3 regions of the Micromonospora sp. NPDC020750 genome follow, and region 2 is predicted to be linked to each of the others. Evidence: riboswitches for the same ligand, from Rfam matches in the RefSeq annotation. Region 2 holds a riboswitch; each other region holds the start of a gene.
The links. Region 2 has a riboswitch for S-adenosylmethionine ahead of ACH4T9_RS16715 (ABC transporter substrate-binding protein). Riboswitches for the same ligand answer to the same signal wherever they lie in the genome.

Region 1: linked by a shared signal. The riboswitch ahead of ACH4T9_RS06460 (aminotransferase class V-fold PLP-dependent enzyme) and the one ahead of ACH4T9_RS16715 (ABC transporter substrate-binding protein) in region 2 are both predicted to bind S-adenosylmethionine.
Region 3: linked by a shared signal. The riboswitch ahead of thrC (threonine synthase) and the one ahead of ACH4T9_RS16715 (ABC transporter substrate-binding protein) in region 2 are both predicted to bind S-adenosylmethionine.

Annotation. Positions count from the first base shown of each region.
Region 1 covers NZ_JBIRTH010000002.1:280,189-286,525, reverse strand. Annotated here, with positions in the region: gene ACH4T9_RS06470 (hypothetical protein) at 1-10, shown strand, start outside; gene ACH4T9_RS06465 (PrsW family intramembrane metalloprotease) at 65-1,558, opposite strand; SAM riboswitch class IV at 1,583-1,702, shown strand; gene ACH4T9_RS06460 (aminotransferase class V-fold PLP-dependent enzyme) at 1,750-3,021, shown strand; gene ACH4T9_RS06455 (aromatic acid exporter family protein) at 3,028-4,287, opposite strand; gene ACH4T9_RS06450 (metal-dependent phosphohydrolase) at 4,354-5,016, shown strand; gene ACH4T9_RS06445 (DUF4031 domain-containing protein) at 5,293-5,565, opposite strand; gene ACH4T9_RS06440 (FAD-binding oxidoreductase) at 5,601-6,337, shown strand, end outside.
Region 2 covers NZ_JBIRTH010000004.1:657,681-664,017, forward strand. Annotated here, with positions in the region: gene ACH4T9_RS16700 (endo-1,4-beta-xylanase) at 1-1,131, opposite strand, end outside; gene ACH4T9_RS16705 (amino acid ABC transporter ATP-binding protein) at 1,297-2,046, opposite strand; gene ACH4T9_RS16710 (amino acid ABC transporter permease) at 2,043-2,849, opposite strand; gene ACH4T9_RS16715 (ABC transporter substrate-binding protein) at 2,930-3,823, opposite strand; SAM riboswitch class IV at 4,103-4,213, opposite strand; gene ACH4T9_RS16720 (TetR/AcrR family transcriptional regulator) at 4,334-5,029, opposite strand; gene ACH4T9_RS16725 (HelD family protein) at 5,121-6,337, shown strand, end outside.
Region 3 covers NZ_JBIRTH010000002.1:262,759-269,095, forward strand. Annotated here, with positions in the region: gene ACH4T9_RS06370 (GNAT family N-acetyltransferase) at 1-29, opposite strand, end outside; gene ACH4T9_RS06375 (DoxX family protein) at 214-663, shown strand; gene ACH4T9_RS06380 (hypothetical protein) at 679-1,389, opposite strand; gene ACH4T9_RS06385 (hypothetical protein) at 1,626-2,081, opposite strand; SAM riboswitch class I at 2,279-2,410, shown strand; gene thrC (threonine synthase) at 2,423-3,709, shown strand; gene ACH4T9_RS06395 (GNAT family N-acetyltransferase) at 4,098-5,117, shown strand; gene paaN (phenylacetic acid degradation protein PaaN) at 5,239-6,337, shown strand, end outside.

The DNA of each region.
Region 1 (6,337 bases), on a different contig from region 2:
GATGACCTGACCGGCCGCTGCGACCCCGTCAGGCAGCACCCGCCTGACCGGTTGACCCGCCCCGTCAGGCGGCGCCCGGCGGCCAGGGGGCGCCCGGGCGGGGACCGTACCAGCCGGGCGGGCCGTAAGGCCCCGGGTGGGCCGGGGGCGGCGGCGGGGCGAGCACCACCGGGATCGGCACCACGGGCTCGTCCGGGGCGTCGACCGGCCGCTGCGACCCGTCGGGGAACCGCAGGTGGTAGCGGTGGCCGTCCCAGCTCCCGACCGGCACCTGCGGATCCCGGCCGACGAAGAAGGACCGGTACGCGGTGATCGCGTCCAGCAGCTCCCGTTCCTCCCACGCGGTCCGTTCCCGGTCAGCCGGCCGACGGTCCAGCCCTCGGTGCATCCCGTCGCGCAGCAGCGCCAGCCGGGTGGCGGAGAACTGGTACCCGCGCATCGCCTTGAGCCCCGCGTCGCCGGCCACCCGCCGGGCCCAGGTCCGGGCGGCGTGCCGCCGGCCCAGGCTGCCCAGCGCCGCCACCTCCGGCGGGGTCAGCCACCCGGCCCGCACGTAGTCGGGCAGGGTGCGCTCGGTCAGCCGCCCCTCCCAGCCGCGCAGCCAGACCGCCAACCCGACCATGCCGAAGAAGATCGGCACCATCACCCCGAGGTAGCCGTACAGGGCGACCATCGTCTGGCCGGTGGCCTGGGCCAGTGACGGCAGCAGGTTCCAGGTGCCGTGCAGCATCATCGCCAGCAGCAGGCCCGCGACCGGGGCGAGGAAGCGCACCCGACGGTCGGCGGTCCGGGCGGCGATGCCGAGACCCACGCCGGTCATCGAGGTGAACAGCGGGTGGGCGAAGCCGAACAGCAGGATCCGGACGATGAAGATCGCGATGACCTGCCGCGCCCCGGTCGCCGGACCGTACTCGTTGACGCCGGAGGCGTAGCCGTAACCGCCCAGGTAGAGGATGTTCTCCACCATGGCGAAGCCGACCGCCGACAGCCCGCAGTAGACCAGGCCGTCGGTGATGCCGGACCATTCCCGGCGGCGGAAGATCAGCAGCAGGATCGGGCCGATCGCCTTGGTCAACTCCTCGATGAACGGGGCGACCAGCACCGCGGTCAACGCGTCGGGCAGCCCCCAGTCGGCGAACCGGGCGGCGAAGAACCCGTTGACGGTCAGCGAGGCGGCCGTGGAGACGAACGCGCCCCAGACGAAGCAGAAGATCAGATACTTCAACGGCTCCGGCTCGTACCGGTCCAGCCACAGGAAGCAGGAGACCAGCACCGGCACCGGCAGGATCGCGGCGACCACGCCGATCAGCAGCGCCTCCGGCCCCAGGTTGAAGCCGAGCTTGAAGAGCATGTAGACCGCGCACGCCGCGATCAGCAGCACAACCAGGACCACCACCAGGACCCGCCGCCAGCCCAGCCGGCGCACCGGCATCCGGGGGGCGGCCCCACCGGGCTGCGAAGGGAGATCGTGCGGGGTCCACGGCGACGCGGCGCCGCCGGGCGGGGTGTCGGCCATTACATCAGCGTAGTCATCCCCCGCTGGCTGTTCCGGCCGCATCGGTCGACCGTTATCCTGTCGTCAGGTCACGAGCGCCAGCGTCAAGCCCCGGCTTGCTGGCCGGCAACCCTCGTCGAGTTCGCGGTGGGGTGCCCCGGGTGATGACCGGGCCCAGCCCTGTCCGGCGCTGGGCAAGCGCGGACCCCGTCCCGGTGCTGTCACCCGGGGTCCCCGGACCCGGAGGTCGTGCCATGACCGTCACCCTCGTACCCTCGCTCACGCCGCCGCCCGCGCGGACCGTGTCGGCGTCGTCGCGGCCGCTCGACGTGCTCGGCGTGCCGGGCCAGATCAACCTGGACTACGCCGCCAGCGCGCCGTGCGCGCGGGCCGCGGCCGACGCGGTGGCCGAGCTGCTCCCCTGGTACGCCAGCGTGCACCGCGGCGCCGGCGCGCTGTCGCGGCGCTGCACGCTGGAATACGAGCGGGCCCGGCAGACGGTCGGCGACTTCTTCGGCGCCCGCGCCGACGACCACGTGGTGTTCACCCGCAACACCACCGACGCGCTGAACCTGCTGGCCCGGACCCTGCCCACCGGGACCACGGTGGTGACGTTCGCCGGGGAGCACCACGCCAACCTGCTGCCCTGGCCGCGCGGCTCGGTGCGGCTGCCGGTGCCGGCCGCCCCCGCCGAGGCGGTTCGGGCGTTGGACGCGGCGCTGACCGAGCTGCGCCGGGGCGCCACCGCCCGCCCGCCGGTGCTGGTGGCGGTGACCGGGGCGAGCAACGTGACCGGGGAACGCTGGCCGGTGGCCGAGCTGGCCCGGGTGGCCCGCCGGCACGGCGCCCGGATCGCGGTGGACGCCGCCCAGCTCGCCCCGCACGCCCCGGTCGACGTGGCCGCGCTGGACGTGGACTACCTGGCCGTCTCCGGGCACAAGCTGTACGCGCCGTTCGGCGCGGGGGTGCTGCTCGGCCGGGGCGACTGGCTGGACGCGGCCCCGCCGTACCTGGCCGGTGGGGGCGCCACCAGTCACGTCGGGGCCGCCACCCACGATGTGCGCTGGGCCACCGGCCCGGCCCGGCACGAGGCCGGCACCCCCAACCTGCTCGGCGCGGTCGCGCTCGCCTCGGTGTGCGCGGCGCTGGCCGGGGCGGACCGGGTCGCGCTACACGCCCGCGAGCAGACGCTGCTGGCCCGGCTGCGGGCCGGGCTGGCGGCCCTGCCGCACGTGGTGGAGCTGCGCACCTTCGGCCCGGACTCGCCCCGGGTGGGCATCGTCTCGTTCGTGCTGGCCGGCCGGGACTCGGCCGAGGTCGCGGCGGAGCTGGCCATTCGGTACGACATCGGGGTCCGCGACGGGTTGTTCTGCGCCCATCCGCTGGCCCGTCGGCTGCTCACCGAGGCCGCCGGGCGCAGTGGGCACCGGGACCTGCCCCCGACCGCCCTGCGGGCCAGCATCGGCCTGGGCAGCACGCCGGAGCACGTCGAGAGCCTGCTCACCGCCCTCGCCGAACTGGGCTGAGGCGCCTCAGCCCAGCGGCGGGGCCGTGGGCGGCTTCGGGGCGGGGACGCTCTCGGCCGGGCCGACGGTCGGTTTCTCCTGCTCGCCGAAGGACACCCGGATCAGCCGGTTGGCCTCCTCCTGGTCGATGCCGGAGGTGACCAGCAGGTCGCTGGCGGTGGTGCGCACCTGCGCGATCACCACGCTGCCGGAGAACCCGACCCCCTGCGCGTACGCCCGGCCGGCCTCACTGACCGCGCGCAGGGACCGTTCCCGGGCCTTCTCCGGTTCCGCCCCGATGGCGAACTCGTGGCGGAGCAGGCGGACCGACTCCGCGAGGTGGGCCACCGCATCCGGCATCGGCTCCGGCACCGGCTCCCCGTCCTCGATCATCGTCACGGAACGCCGGATCAGGGTCCCGCTGTTGCGCATCGCGCGGTCGATGGGGTCGGCCGCCTCGGCGTAGTGGGTCAGCTCGCTGCGCCGGTGCCAACGGGCCGGGGAGAGGATGCTGGTCTCCTTCGCGCCCTCGATCGCCTCGATGAGGGTGCTCAGCTCCTCCTTGTTCTCGCGGAGCCGTTCGAGGGCCCGCTGGGCGCTGTCCCGGTCCTGCCCGCGCAGCGCCTCGGCGGCGGCGTCGAGCTGATCGGCGAGCAGGTCCAGCGCGGGCCGGGCGGCCCGGTTGATCACCCGCAGCGGGTTCAGCGGCAACAGGACCGCCGTCACCACGAGCGCGATCCCGCCGCCGATGAAGGCGTCGACGAAGCGCGGAATCTCCAGGTCCTCCGTGGACGGGCTGAGCGTGACGATCAGCACGGCGGTTGCGGCCGCCTGGATGACGACCGACACGCTCCCGCCGAAGAAGAGGGTCAGCACGATGGACGCCGTCACCACCAGCCCGAGCTGCCAGCCACCGGTGCCGACGAGGTAGATCAGCAGGTCGCCGAGGAACACCCCGACCGCCACCCCGACGATCAGCTCGACGGTCCGGCGCAGCCGCTGACCGACCGACGCGGCCAGGGCGCCGACCGCCGAGATCGGCGCGAAGACCGGCTGCGGGTTTCCCAGCAGGTGGTGGGAGATGGCCCAGGCCAGCGCGGCGGCCAGCCCGGCCTGCACGGCCAGGCCCATCGCCATCCGGACCCGGTGCAGCCGATCGTGCAGGGTGGCTCTGCTGCGACGTCGAAGCTCCTCCATCGCCGCCGAGATCCGCGCCGAGTCGATGTCGGCCACGCCGTCGTGCAGGCCGGCGCGCCGCAGCAGCGACGATCGGCGATCCCGGGCCACGGCCATGGCGGGGACTACCCACCGTGAGGGCGGTGAATCCTCGCCCGCTCCGGCAGACTCGGCCAGATGACGGGCTCGGACGGCCGCCGGGGAGCGGCAGAACTGATCGGCCGGTGGCGGGCGGCGGCCCGGGGCGCCGGGGCCGGGGACTCACTGGCGCTGACCGACGCCGGGGCGGGCCTGCTGGCCCGCTGGCGGGAACCGCACCGGCACTACCACACCGCCCGGCACCTGACCGCCGTCCTCGATGTCGTCGACGCGCACGCCGAACTGGCCGACGACCCCGACCTGGTCCGGCTCGCCGCCTGGTGCCACGACGCGATCTACGACCCGCGTGCCGGCGGGGACAGCAACGAGCGGGCCAGCGCCGACCTCGCCGACGCGCTGCTGACCGGGGTCGGGGTGCCGACCGTGGCGGTGGCGGAGGTCCGCCGGCTGGTGCTGCTCACCGCCGGGCACGCGGTCGCGGCCGGAGACCGCGACGGCGCGCTGCTCTGCGACGCCGACCTGGCCGTGCTGGCCGGTCCCCCCGACGAGTACGACCGGTACGCCGCCGCCGTCCGTCGGGAGTACGCGCACGTGCCGGAGCCGGTGTTCCGGGCCGGGCGGGCCTCGGTGCTCGACGGCCTGCTGTCCCTGCCCACCCTCTACCGGCTGCCCACCCTGGCCGCCCGCTGGGAGCACCCGGCCCGCGCCAACCTCCACCGCGAACTCACCGCCCTCCACTAACCCGCCCCCACCCCACCTCTCCCCGCGCTCCGCGCTCCGCGACCCGCCCTCGCCCCCACGATCTTGCAGTTGCGGCCCGCGGCCCGCGGCCCGCGCCCGCGGCCCGCGCCCGCGATCTTGCAGTTGCGGCCCGCACATATGCCACCTAAGGCGCAAAACTGGGGCCGCAAGTGCAAGATCGCGGTGGGCGGTCGCGCGGTGGGCGGTCGCGCGGTGGGGCAATGGGTGGCCACGCGGTAGGGGGGTCGCGCGGTGGGACGGGGCGGGTGGGGTGGGTCAGGGGGTGGGGTGGGTCAGGTGTTTGGGGCGGCGGAGGCCGGATGCACGCAGGAGGCGGACCAGTTCACGGCTGGGGACCACCCTGGCTCCGAGGTGCACCGCCATGGCGTACCGCTCGGCGGGGATGTCGTAGTGGTCGCGGTCGAACGCGCGGCGGGACGCGCCGAGCGCCTCGGCGAAGGCGTGCAGCTCGGCGGGCGAGACGTCGCTGATCAGATGCGACCAGAGTCGCCCGCGCGCCGGCCAGGCGGGCCGGTCAAGATAGAGCATGGTGGCCAAACTAGCCGGAGGTTAGCCTCTGCTGCATGGTTGCCTCACCCCTCCTCGCCGACCTGCGCGCCGTGCTCGGCGACGACGCCGTCCTGACCGACCCGGACCTGCTCCGGATGCACGAACGGGACGAGGCCGACCTGTGCGCCTCCGGGACGCCGCTGGTGGTGGTCCGTCCACGCGGCACCGACGAGGTGGTCGGCGTGGTCCGGGCGGCGGCCCGGTACGGCGTACCGGTGGTGCCGCAGGGGGCGCGGACCGGGCTGGCCGGCGCGGCGAACGCGGTGGACGGCGCGATCGTGCTGAGCACCGTGGCGATGGACCGGATCCTGGAGATCGACCCGGTGAGCCGGATCGCGGTGGTCCAGCCCGGCGTGGTGAACGCGACGCTGGCCGGGGCGGTGCGGCGGGAGGGGCTGTACTACCCGCCGGACCCCGGCTCGTGGGAGTCGTCGACCATCGGCGGCAACGTCTCCACCAACGCAGGCGGCATGTGCTGCGTCAAGTACGGCGTGACCACCGAGTACGTGCTCGGCCTCGAGGTGGTGCTCGCCTCCGGCGAGGTGCTGCGCACCGGCCGGCGCACCGCCAAGGGCGTCGCCGGATACGACCTGACCAGCCTCTTCGTCGGCTCGGAGGGCACCCTCGGGGTGGTCACCGAGGTGACCGTCGCGCTGCGGCCCGCCCCGGAGGCGTCGCTCACCCTCGTCGCCGTATTCGACTCCACGGCGGAGGCCGGCGTGGCGGTGGCGGAGATCGCCGCGAAGGGGCT
Region 2 (6,337 bases):
CGTGCAGCCCGCGCCGGGCGGCGGGGTGGTCGGGGGAGGAGTGGTCGGCGGGGGCGTGGTGGGCGGGGGCGTGGTCGGAATGGGCGTGCCGCTGTTCAACGCGTCCAAAGTGGCGGTGTACGCGGCCTTCTTGTTGCCGTTGCCGTCGAACAGCAGCGGGGTGCCGCTGGCCCGCCAGGAGTCGGTGTCCCGGATGCCCCACACGGAGATGCCGGTGCAGCGGGACACCGCCAGGCACGCCTTGGTGACGTTGGCGTACGAGGTGGCCTGCGCCGTGCCGGAGCCCTCGATGTCCAGCTCGGTGATCTGCACGTCGAGGCCGAGGTTGGCGAACCGTTGCAGGTTGGCCTGGTAGTCGCCGGGCACCGGGGAGGCGCTGTTGAAGTGCGACTGGAACCCGACGCAGTCGATCGGCACGCCCCGGGCCTTGAAGTCGGAGACCATCGCGTAAACCGCGTTGGACTTCGCGTTCTGCCCGTCGGTGTTGTAGTCGTTGTAGCAGAGCTTCGCGCCCGGGTCGGCGGTGCGGGCGGCGCGGAACGCCACCTCGATCCAGTCGTTGCCGGTGCGCTGGAGGTTCGAGTCGCGCCGGGCGCCGTTGCCGCCGTCGGCGAACGCCTCGTTGACCACGTCCCAGGAGTGGATCTTTCCTTTGTAGTGGGTGGCGACCTGGGTGACGTGGTTGACCATCGCCGAGCGCAGCGCGCTGCCGCTGAGGTTCTGTGCCCAGCCGGGCTGCTGCGAGTGCCAGGCCAGCGCGTGGCCCCGGACCCGCATGCCGTTGGCCTGGGCGTGGCTGACGATGCGGTCGGCGCTGGTGTAGTTGAACTGGCCCTGGGACGGCTCGGTCGCGTCCCACTTCATCTCGTTCTCGGGGGTGACCATGTTGAACTCGCGGTTCAGGATCCCGACGTACGTGGAATCCGACAACTTGTTCGCGGCCACCGCGGTGCCGAAGTAGCGGCCCTTCTCGGCCGCCGAGGTGGCGAGGGTGGTGCCGGCGCTGGCCGCGGTGGCCAGCGCCAGCACCATACCGGCGGCCACCGTGCCGACGGTGGCGGAGACCAGCGCCGCGCGTCGGCCCGGTCGAACCCTGGCGCTTCCGCGGTCGCGTGCTGCTGAGCTGCTCATGCCTGACTGCCCTCCGGGGGATCGAAGTCGTCGCGCGGCCGACGACATCAGCGACTTTCGATACAGGTTATCGAGAAGTTTCGGAAAGCTCTAGTCCGACATTTGCCGGTCATATGTGGCCAACGACGCCGAAAGTTTCGGAACCTAGCCGGCGGTGCGGGCCGGTCAGAGCACCTGGGACAGGAAGCGGCGCAGCCGGGGATGCTCGGGACGCTCGAAGATCGCCGCCGGCTCGCCGGCCTCCAGCACCACCCCGCCGTCCATGAACGCCACGGTGTCGGCGACCTCGCGGGCGAAGCCCATCTCGTGGGTCACCACCACCATGGTCATGCCGCCCGCCGACAGCTCCGCCATGATGCCGAGCACCCCCTTGACCAGCTCCGGGTCCAGGGCCGAGGTCGCCTCGTCGAAGAGCATCACCTGCGGCTGCAACGCCAGCGCCCGGGCGATCGCCACCCGCTGCTGCTGCCCGCCGGACAGGTGCGCCGGCCGGGCGTCGGCCCGGCCGGCCAGGCCGACCCGCTCCAGTTGGGCGCGGGCCACCTGCGCGGCCTCGTCCTCGCCGAGCCGCTTGAGCCGGCGCAGCGCCAGGGTGATGTTGCGCAGCACCGTCATGTGCGGGAAGAGGTTGAACTGCTGGAACACCATGCCGATCCGCTGGCGCAGCGCGTCCGGGTCGTCGCCCATCACGCTGCGCCCGTCCAGCAGCACGTCCCCGCGGTCCGGCTCGATGAGCCGGTTGATCGTGCGCAGCAGGGTGGACTTGCCCGACCCGGACGGCCCGATGACGCAGGCCGTGCCGCCCCGGCCGACGTCCAGGCTCGCGCCGCGCAGCACCCGGTTGGCGCCGAAGGCGAGGTGCACGTCCCGCACGCTCAGGCTCACCGGGGTCGTCGTGCCGGTCGCGGTGCTCATCGCTCGTCCTTTCCCGTGCTCGCGCGGGCGGCGGCGTCGCCGGGCAGCGCGTTCTGCCCGGCGAGCGCCACTGCGCCGTCGTCCTCGGTCGCCGTGGTCGGCCGGCCCTGCCGCAGCCGCCGGTCGATCCAGTTCACCGCGTGGGTCAGCGGCACGGTCAGCGTCAGGTAGAGCAGGCCCGCCAGCAGCAGCGCCGACTCGTTGCCGGTGGTCGCCGCGTGGTCCTGCCCGATCCGGAACAGCTCCCGCTGGCTGGCCACCAGGCCGAGGAAGTAGACCAGGCTGGAGTCCTTGATCAGGGCGATGAGCTGGTTCACCCAGGCCGGCAGCACCCGGCGGACCCCCTGCGGGATGATCACCAGCCGCATCGCCTCGCCCCAGGAGAACCCCAGCGCCCGGGCCCCCTCCAGCTGGGCGGCCTCCACGCTCTGGATGCCGGCCCGGAAGATCTCCCCGATGTACGCCGACGCGATCAGCGACAGCGCCAGGATGCCCAGCGGGTACGGGTTCGGCCCCCACACCTGCATGCCCAGCGGCGCCAGGCCGACGCCGATGAGCAGGATCGTCGCCGCCGCCGGCAGGCCGCGGAAGACGTCCGTGTACACCCGCGCCGGCCAGCGCAACCACCGGGTACGCGAGATGCCCGCGACCGCCAGCAGCATGCCCAGCAGGGAGCCGAGCAGGGCGGCCGAGATCGCCAGGATCAGCGTGTTGGGCAGCCCGACGGTGAGCATCTCGGGCAGCGCCGCGCGCATGGAGTCCCAGTCGAAGAAGGTCTCCCACAGGGTGCTCAGTGGATCCATCAGTCGTCTTCCCGTCCGCCCCGCTCGCTGGTCATCCGTACCGTCGGCCCGGCGTCGCCCGTGCCGTCACGCCCGCGTACTCAGGACGAGGCCGACGCCGACGGCGCGGCCGACCCGGCCGGGGCCGCCGCCGATGCGCCGGGCACCGGCACCGAGCCGCTGCCCGGCTTGAAGTCCGCCGGGATCGGCCGGCCCGGGTAGTACTGCTCCTGCAACCGGCTCCACGTGCCGTCGGCGATGACCTCGTCGAGGCCCTTGTCCAGCGCCGCGCGCAGCGCGTCGTTGCCCTTGGCCACCGCGTACGCGGTCGGTGTGGAACTGAGCTGCTTCGCGGCCACCGTGATCTTCCCGCCGCTGTCGGCGGCGGACTTGTCGCCGATCTCCGCCGGGGCGATCCAGGCGTCGGCGGTGCCGGCCTTGAGCTGGTTGAGCGCTCCGTTGTAGTCCGGCACCCGCACGGGGTCCAGCTTCTGGCCGGTGGCGTAGTCGTCCTGCACGGTGCCCTGCACGACCACCACCCGCTTGCCGTCGAGCTGGTCGAAGCCGGTGATCGGGGATCCGGCCGGGACGTCCAGCCCGAAGTAGCCGAAGTCGTAGCCGTTGCCGAAGTCGACGGTCTTCTTCCGCGCCTCGGTGATGGTGATCGAGGAACTGCCCACGTCGAACTTGCGGTTGTTGACCTGCGACAGCAGCGCGGAGAAGTCGGTGCCGACGAACTCCACCTTCAGGCCGATCTTCTCCGCGACCGCGGTGAGCAGGTCGTTGTCGAAGCCGGTGAACTTTCCGTCCTTCAGGTACACGTTCGGTGGCGCGTCGGTGAGGGTGCCGGCCCGCAGCACACCGGGCTGGACCAGGCCGTACGGGTTGTCGGCGGCGGCCGAGGTGTCGTCGCCGCAGGCGGTGAGGGTGGCAGCGCCGACGACGGCCGCGACGCCCAGCACGGCGAATCTGGTCAGGGCAGGGAGGAATCGCACAGGTGTCTCCTGGGATCAGGGCGGCGCGCGGACGGCACGCCGCCGGACGCGGCACGCCGACGGGCGGCCGCGGAAGGGGGCTACTACGGAAGGGGGGAGGCGCTCAGCGCGCCGCGTGACGGCGACAGCCGTCGCTGCACACCCGCATCAGATCCACGTGCCGACGCCTGACCAGCGCGGGACGGGATGGTGACGCGGCCGGTGCCGAGCGGGCGGCAGTGAGCGGGGCGCACAGACGAGCAGACATGGTTCTCCAAGGTCGGTGTTGACCTGGGGACCAGGCCACGCTTGCACCGGTGAACTCCGGTGCCTGGTCTTCACCCGGGGCACCCCACCGCGGAGGAGGGTTGCCGGCCAGCGAGCCGGGGCTTGACGCTGGCGCTCATGACCTGGTTGGAGCCTAGCAACGGCACCGGGCCGGGCGTCCAGTCGTTATGACGACGCTCACCCCGGGTGGGGCTCCGGCCGACACGTCGGACATCGCCCTCGCCGGGCGACCGCCGCCGAGGTTCAGCCCCGGTACGGGGCCAGGCCGGCGTCGAGCAGCGTGAAGGCGTGGTCGGCGGCGGCGACCGCCTCCGGGTGCGCCCGGGCGGCGGTGCACCCTTCGGTGAGACGACGCCAGTTGTCCCGCGCCAGTACCCGCTGCGCCGCGACGATCTGTGCCGCCGCGAGCCGGCCGGTCAGCCCGTCGGGCCGGGCCTCGGGCTCCGGCCGCCCCCGTTCGTCGCGGCGCGTGCCGGCGGCGTCGTCGAGGGCGTCGGCCAGCGCCGCCTCCTCGGCGGCGGCGTGCCCGGCCACCCGGGCGGCGAGGCTCGGGGTCGAGAAGACCATCCCGTGGTACGCCAACACCCGGGGGTCGTCGTTCAGCCCGGTGACCGGGTCGCGGCGGTCCAGCCCGTCGAGGAAGTGCCGGCGCAGCGCGGCGAGCGGCGCCTCGCCCGGGCGTCGGCCGCGTACCACCCGGGCCGACTCGCCCCGGTGGTCGGCGATCCGGTGCAGGACCAGGTCCTCCTTCGTGGCGAAGTACTTGAACAGCGTCGGCTTGGAGACCTCCGCGGCCGCGGCCACCTCGGCGACCGACACCCGGTCGAAGCCTCGTTCGACGAACAGCGAGATCGCCGCCGCCGAGATCGCGTCGTGGGTGCGCTGCCGCTTGCGTTCGCGCAGCCCTCGCTCTCCGGTCACGCCCTGCTCTCCGGTCACGCCACCCAGGCTACCAGCGGCCGATACCAGGTCAATTTCATGACTGCGGTTAGAATGTTTACCCGGTTAATGATTCTCATCGGAGGTTGCCATGGACGACGGGGTCGACCGGGAACTCGTGCGGGAGCAGGCGCACCTGGCCGCGACCCGCGCCGCGCTCGCCCGGATGCGCGACACCGCCCGACACCGGGTGGCTACCGGCGCGGACGTGGCCGGCGACCGCTGGACCGCCGAGACCCTCGGCCGGATGCTGCGGACCCACGCCAAGGAACTCGCCGAGGAGCCGGACGCCCCGCCCTACTTCGGCCGCCTCCGGTTCGGCGCCGCCGCCGAGGCGGGCGAGCACGCCGGTCAGCGCTACCACCTCGGCCGCCGCCACATCACCGACGAGGCCGGCTACCCGCTCGTCATCGACTGGCGGGCGCCGGTGTCGCGCACCTTCTACCGGGCCACCGCCCGGGACCATCTCGGCGTCGCGGTCCGCCGCCGGTACGGGTGGAGCTCCACGCCGCCGGCCCCGGCCCGGCTCACCGGGTTCGAGGACGAGCGCCTCGACCGGGGGGAGGAACTCGGCGGCGGCAGCCGGCTCGTGGCTGCGGAGATCGAGCGTCCCCGGGTCGGCCCGATGCGCGACATCGTCGCCACCATCCAGCCCGAACAGGACGAGCTGGTTCGCGCCGACCTCGACACGTCCGTCTGCGTCCAGGGCGCGCCCGGCACCGGCAAGACCGCCGTCGGGCTGCACCGCGCGGCCTGGCTGCTCTACACCCACCGGCGGCAGCTCGGCCGCACCGGGGTGCTGGTGATCGGCCCGAACCCGGCCTTCCTGCGGTACGTCTCGGCCGTGCTGCCCACGCTCGGCGAGGTCGACGTCGACCAGCGGACCCTGGAGGATCTCCTGGCCCGGCACCCGATCGCCGCCGTCGACGACGATGCCGCGGCCGCCGTCAAGCACGACGCCCGGATGGCCGTCGTGCTCGACCGGGCCCTGTACGGGCGCGTCCGCGTACCCGCCGAGGCGCTCACCGTGCCCGACGGCTCCTACCGCTGGCGGCTGCCCGCCGGGGCCGTCGCCGCGCTGGTCGCCGAGATCCGGCGCGAGTCCCCGCCCTACGGGATCGGCCGCGAGCGGCTGCGGTCCCGGATCGTGGACCTGCTGCAACGACAGGCCGAGCGACGCGTGGAGCTGTCCGGCGCGGCCTGGGGGCGGCGGGTGGGGCGCTGCGCCCCGGTCCGTGACCTCCTCGACCGGGTCTGGCCCGCCGCCCGCCCCGGCGAGCTGCTGGCGAAGCTGCTCGGTGACCCGGA
Region 3 (6,337 bases), on a different contig from region 2:
TCGTCCTGGCCGGTGAGCAACGTGGTCATGACCGGATCCTGACGCCCGATCGGAATCCGGGCATCCCCATTTTCGATCGCCGTGCCCCGGCCGGCGCCGGAGCGGCCGACGTGCCGACGTCGTGGGAGCCTTCCCGATTGGAGGGATTTCGTGGACACCTCCCGCCCTTGCTCGCATGCTGGATGCATCGATCAGCATCGTTGGAGGTGTCGCATGAAGTTCGACCGACTCGGCGGACTCGTCCTGTCCCTGTTCCGCATGGTGGTCGGCCTGCTCTTCCTGTGCCACGGGCTGTCGTCGCTGTTCGGCGTGCTCGGCGGTGCCCGGGGCGCCGGCCAGGCCGTCCCGTTCGGCGAGTGGCCGGGCTGGTGGGCGGCGCTGATCCAGGCAACCTGCGGCGTGCTGGTGCTGGCCGGGCTGTTCACCCGGCCCGCCGCGCTGGTCGCCTCGGGCTCGATGGCGTACGCCTACTTCGTGGTGCACCAGCCCGACGGGCTGCTCCCGCTGCGCAACGGCGGCGAGCTGGCGGCGCTGTTCTGCTGGTCGTTCGTGCTCGTCGCGGTGCTCGGCCCCGGCACCTGGGCGTTGGACAGCCTGCTCCGCCGCCGTCGGGAGCCCGCCGTCGCGGCCCCGGTGCCGGGCAAGCGGTCCGTGCCGGCTTGAGTCGCACCCCCGCCGCTACGGCTTGTACGGCGCGTCGGTGTGGCTGACCTCGGTGAACGTGCTGCCGGAGAGCTGGTAGTACGAGGTGCGTCGGATGTCCAGCTCCGCCATGCCCCGCTCGGCGGAACGGGTCAGCCAGACGACCTTCGCCCGGCCGCCGGACACGGTGATCGAGACGACCGGGGTCCGGTCGTCCAGTTCGGCCAGGCTCCGGTAGACCGGCTCACCGTCGGCGTTGCGCCACACCACCAGCGTGTAGAAGGTGCCGCTGCCCCCGCTCTTGAGGGCGACCGCGCCGACCGCGTCCGCCGCGCCGTCGCCGTCGAGGTCGCCGATCCCGCAGGGCTTCTGGAGGGTGACCGTGTCGCCGTCCTCGCCGGACCAGACGCCCTCGGCCAGCGGGAGGTAGTCGGCGTACCCCTGGTAGGGGACCTTGGTGCTGCCGACGTGGGCGCCGGCGAGCTGCTTGCAGGTCAGCGCGGGCACCTTCTTCGGCGCGGGCTTCGGCGGCGCGGCGGTGGTGCCGGCGACGGTCGGCTCCGGCGGGGCGGCGGGGCCTGTCGTCGCCGGGGCCGGCTCCGGGCCGTCCTCCGCCGGGGCGGCCGGCTCGTCGGCGGCCGGAGCGGTGGTCGTACCCGCCGAGGAGGTCGACCCCCCGGCGTCGCAACCCGCGGTCATCAGGCAGGCCAGGGCGAGGATCGCGAGGCTGGGCAGGGTCCGGCGCATCGGCCAGTTCCTCTCTCGGGGGTGGGCTTCCCGCACGGTAGCGACCCCACGCCACCCGCATCGTCGGCCCCACGCCACCCGGCCGGGCCCCGTCTCCCGTCCCCCCGCTGTTCCCGGTGCGCGCACTTTCACGGAATGTGTGGCATCCGCGCGCGCCATAGCCACACATTCCGTGAAAGTGCGCGCAGGGGAGGTGGGGTGGGGGGACGCGGGGCACGACCGGCCGTGTCACCCGATCAGCCCCCGCACACCCGCCACTGGTCACCCTCCTTGACCAGGCTGATGACCCTGTTCCGGTCCGCGATCTTGACGGTCACCTCGGCGCTGGTGTCGCCGTTGCTGGTGTGCACCTGGGTGTTGGTGACGCGGTACTCGTCCAGGGGCGGCTCGGCCTGCCGGGCCCGGGTGAACTGCGCCTCGGTCTGCCGGCTGCGCAGTCGCTCGCAGAGCCGGGCGTACGCGGCCGGGTAGTTGCCCGCCTTCGTGTCGTCCAGGTATGCGGTCGCGGCGTCCCGGGCCGGCGTGATGGTGCCCTGCACGGTGCGGAACAGCCAGAGGCCGCCGCCGACCGCTCCGGCGCAGCAGAGCAGCGCCACCACGGCGACCACGATGATCACGGTGCGGGTCGTCCGGCTGAGCCCGCGGGACTTCTGGGGCGGCCCGGGGAAACCGGGCGACGGGGGGTACGTCACGCGGTGAGCGTAGAAACCCCAGGCCAGCCCCCATGCAGGCCCCCCTTGGAATCGATCAAGGCCAACGTTGCGGGCGGTGGTGTCGTCGACTCCCACGGTGACGGTGTGATTAATTCAATGCCCAGGGGCGGCCCATACGCTGGAACCTCGGGTGGCGGAGCCGGCGATCCGCCGTAGACTCGTGCGCACAACTGAATACCTCATCCAGAGGGGCAGAGGGATACGGCCCGACGAAGCCCCGGCAACCACCCGCGCGCTCGATGACGAGCGGTGCGGACAGGTGCCAATTCCGTCCCCGCCGCAGGGTGCGATGCGGGGAAAGATGAGAGGACCTTCTCGACATGACGTCGACCCTCGCCGCGTCCGGCATCGACACCACCGCCAGCCCCGCCCGCGCCCTGGTCTGCCGGGCCTGCACCGCGCGCTACCCGCTCGCCGCGCAGCACGCCTGTTACGAGTGCTTCGGCCCTCTTGAGGTCGACTACGACGCCGCTGCCCTGGCGCGGGTGACCCGCGAGCAGATCGAGGCCGGCCCGCAGAACATCTGGCGGTACGCCGCCCTCCTCCCGGCCGGCCAGGACCCGGCCACCCGGGTGACCGTCGACCCGGGGCTGACCCCGCTGGTCGCCGCGCCCAACCTCGCCGCCGAGCTGGGCATCACCGCCCCGCTCTGGGTCAAGGACGACAGCGCGAACCCCACCCACTCGTTCAAGGACCGGGTGGTCTCGGTGGCCCTCACCGCCGCCCGGGCGCTCGGTTTCACCCGGTTCGCCTGCGCCTCGACCGGCAACCTGGCCAACTCGGTCGCCGCGCACGCGGCCCGCGCCGGGGTCCCCTCGGTCGTGTTCATCCCCAGCGACCTGGAGGCGGGCAAGGTGGTCACCACCGCCGTCTACGGGGGCGAGCTGGTCGCCATCGACGGCTCCTACGACGACGTGAACCGGCTCTGCGGCGAGCTGGTGGAGACCGACGAGTTCGAGGACACGGCGTTCGTCAACGTCAACGTCCGCCCGTACTACGCCGAAGGCTCCAAGACCCTCGGGTACGAGGTGGCCGAGCAGCTCGGCTGGCGCATCCCGGCCCAGGTGGTCATCCCGATGGCCAGCGGCGAGCTGCTCACCAAGATCGATAAGGCGTTCAGCGAGCTGGTCGAGATCGGCCTCGTCGAGGCCCCGGCCGGCGGCTGGAAGGTCTTCGGTGCCCAGTCCGCCGGCTGCAACCCGATCGCCGCCGCCCTGCACGCCGACACCGACACCATCACCCCGGTCCGGCCGACCGGCATCGCCAAGTCGCTCAACATCGGCGATCCGGCCGCCGGCCTGTACGCCCTGGAGGCGGTCCGGCGCACCGGCGGCTGGATGGAGTACGCCGACGACGACGAGATCCGCGACGGCATCCGGCTGCTGGCCCGGACCACCGGGGTGTTCGCCGAGACGGCCGGTGGGGTGACCGTCGCCGTGCTGCGCAAGCTGGTCGAGTCCGGCCGGCTCGACCCGACGGCGGAGACTGTGGTGTTCAACACCGGCGAAGGGCTGAAGACCATCGACGCCGTCGCCGCCCAGGTCGGCCCGACCCACCGGATCAGGCCCTCGCTGCGCGCCGCCCGGGACGCCGGTTTGCTCGGCTGACCTGCCCGATCTCGATCGACCCTGGCGCGGCCTGCGGCCCTTCCCCGCCCCGGCCCGGAAGCACGCCGCGCGCCGCGCCCCACCGGCCCTGCCCGCCGCCCCGGCCCCGACCGTCCGGTGGACGGGTGGATCGCCCGGACGGGGGATGGGGCGGATCCCCCGAGTAACCGACTTTTAGCCCTGCGTGAGAGAAACCCGCCACCGGGGACTTGACGACAGGAACCGGACGGCGCAGGATGCTCGGTGCGGGAGGGCGTTTCGCCGAAGACTTTTTAGTTCTTGCGACCCAACGCCGAAGGCGTTGTGCGATCGTCCCTCCCGACCACGTCCGATCGGGCCGGCGATTAATTCGCTGGCCCGATCGTGTTTCCCGGGTCACCCTCAGTCCATGGGCATCACGATCACGCCGATCGACCCGGCCGACCAGAGTGCGGTCGACGCGGCGTACCGGATCAGGGCGGCGGCCGACGCGGCGGACGTCCCCGACTTCCCGCCGCTGTGTCGGCGACGGCTCGAGGCCGGGCTCCGCCACCCGATGCCGGGCGGAGCGCCGGTCTGGGCGCTCGCCCGCCGCGACGGCGTGCCGGCCGGCTACCTCGCCCTGGACCTGCCGCAGCTCGACAACACCGACAACGCCGCCGTGGACCTGTTCGTGGACCCGGCGCAGCGCCGGCACGGGGTCGGCCGGGCGCTGCACGAGCACGGCCTGCGGGTGCTGCGCGAGCGGGGGCGCAAGCGGGTGGTCGGGATGGCCGTCTCGGCCCTGCCCGACGGGCCGGGACGCGACGGGGCCGGCGGAGCGTTCGCCGCCGCGGTGGGCGGCCGGCCGGTGCTTCCCGAGGTCCGCCGCCGGCTCGACGCCGCCCGGCTCGCCCCGGCCGCGCTCGACGCCCTGCTCGCCGAAGCCCGGCCCCGCGCCGCCGGCTACCGCACCGTCCGCTGGCGGGGGCCCGCCCCCGAGGAGTACGTCGCCGACGTGGCCCACCTCGACGGCCGGCTGATGACCGACGCCCCGCTGGGGGACCTGGAGTGGGAGCCGGAACGGGTCGACGTCGAGCGGGTGCGTGGCGTCGAGCGGGCGCTCGATGCCCGGGGCCGCCGCCGCTACCACCACGGTGCGGTGCACGTGGCGTCCGGCCGGCTGGTCGCCTGGACGCTGCTCGACGTCGGCCCCAGCGCGTCGTGGCACGCGTTCCAGCAGATCACCATCGTCGACCCGGCGCACCGGGGGTACCGGCTCGGGCTGCTGACGAAGGTGGAGAACCTGCGGTACGGCCTCGCCCACGAGCCGGAGCTGCGCTTCGTGGACACGTTCAACGCGGCGGCCAACGGACACATGATCGACATCAACGAGCGGCTCGGCTTCCGTCCCGTCGACGCCTGGACCGACTGGCAGCTCACCATCTGACCGGGCCGCCGTGCGACCGCCCGGCTGTTCAGCGCCGCGCCGGCCCGGGCGGCGTCCCGGAACGCCGGCGGCGGTCGTCGGCCCCTACTGTCCGGTTCGCGGCTGGGGCATGATGGCGGGCATGACGGAGACCCCGCATCCCCTGCACGACAGGCACGCCGACACCCTCAACCGGGCGCTGACCGCGATCGCGGAGCGTGGGTACTGGTCCGCCTACCCGGAATCACCCAGCCCCCGGGTGTACGGCGAGACCGCCGCCGCCGACGGCAAGGCAGCCTTCGAGGCGTACCTGAACGGCGACTTCCCGCTCGACCAGCCGGGCGCCGGTGACCGGGTGGCCACCGAGGCGAGCCCGTTCGGGCTGGAGCTGAACGTCCGTTACCCACACGCCGGCGCCGACGAGCTGGTCGCCGCCGCCTCCGCCGCGCTGCCGGCCTGGCGCGACGCCGGCCCGCAGGCCCGGGCGGGGGTCTGCCTGGAGCTCCTCGACCGGTTGCACAAGCACGTCTTCGAGCTGGCCAACGCGGTGCAGTTCACCAGCGGACAGGCGTTCGTGATGGCCTTCCAGGCCGGTGGGACGCACGCGCTGGACCGGGCGCTGGAGGCGATCGCCTACGCGTACGCGGAGATGACCCGGCACCCGGGGACGGCCGGCTGGGAGAAGCCCGCAGGCAAGGGCGACCCGCTGCGGATGACCAAGACGTTCCACGTGGTGCCGCGCGGGGTGGCCCTCGTCATCGGCTGCAACACCTTTCCGACCTGGAACTCGTACCCGGGGCTGTTCGCCTCGCTGGTCACCGGCAACCCGGTGGTGGTCAAGCCGCACCCGCGCGCGGTGCTGCCGCTGGCCATCACCGTGCGCTACGCCCGGGAGGTGCTCGCCGAGGCCGGCTTCGACCCGAACCTGGTGCTGCTCGCCCCCGAGGCCCCCGGCGAGAAGCTCGCCTCGACGCTCGCCCTGCACCCGGCCGTGAAGATCGTCGACTTCACCGGCTCCACCGAGTACGGCGACTGGCTGGAGGCCAACGCCCGGCAGGCGGCGGTCTACACCGAGAAGGCTGGCCTGAACACGGTGGTGATCGACTCCACCGACGACTTCGCCGGGATGTGCCGCAACCTGGGCTTCACGCTGACCCTCTACAGCGGCCAGATGTGCACCACCTCGCAGAACATCCTGATCCCGTCGGATGGCATCGCCACCGACCAGGGGCACAGGAGCT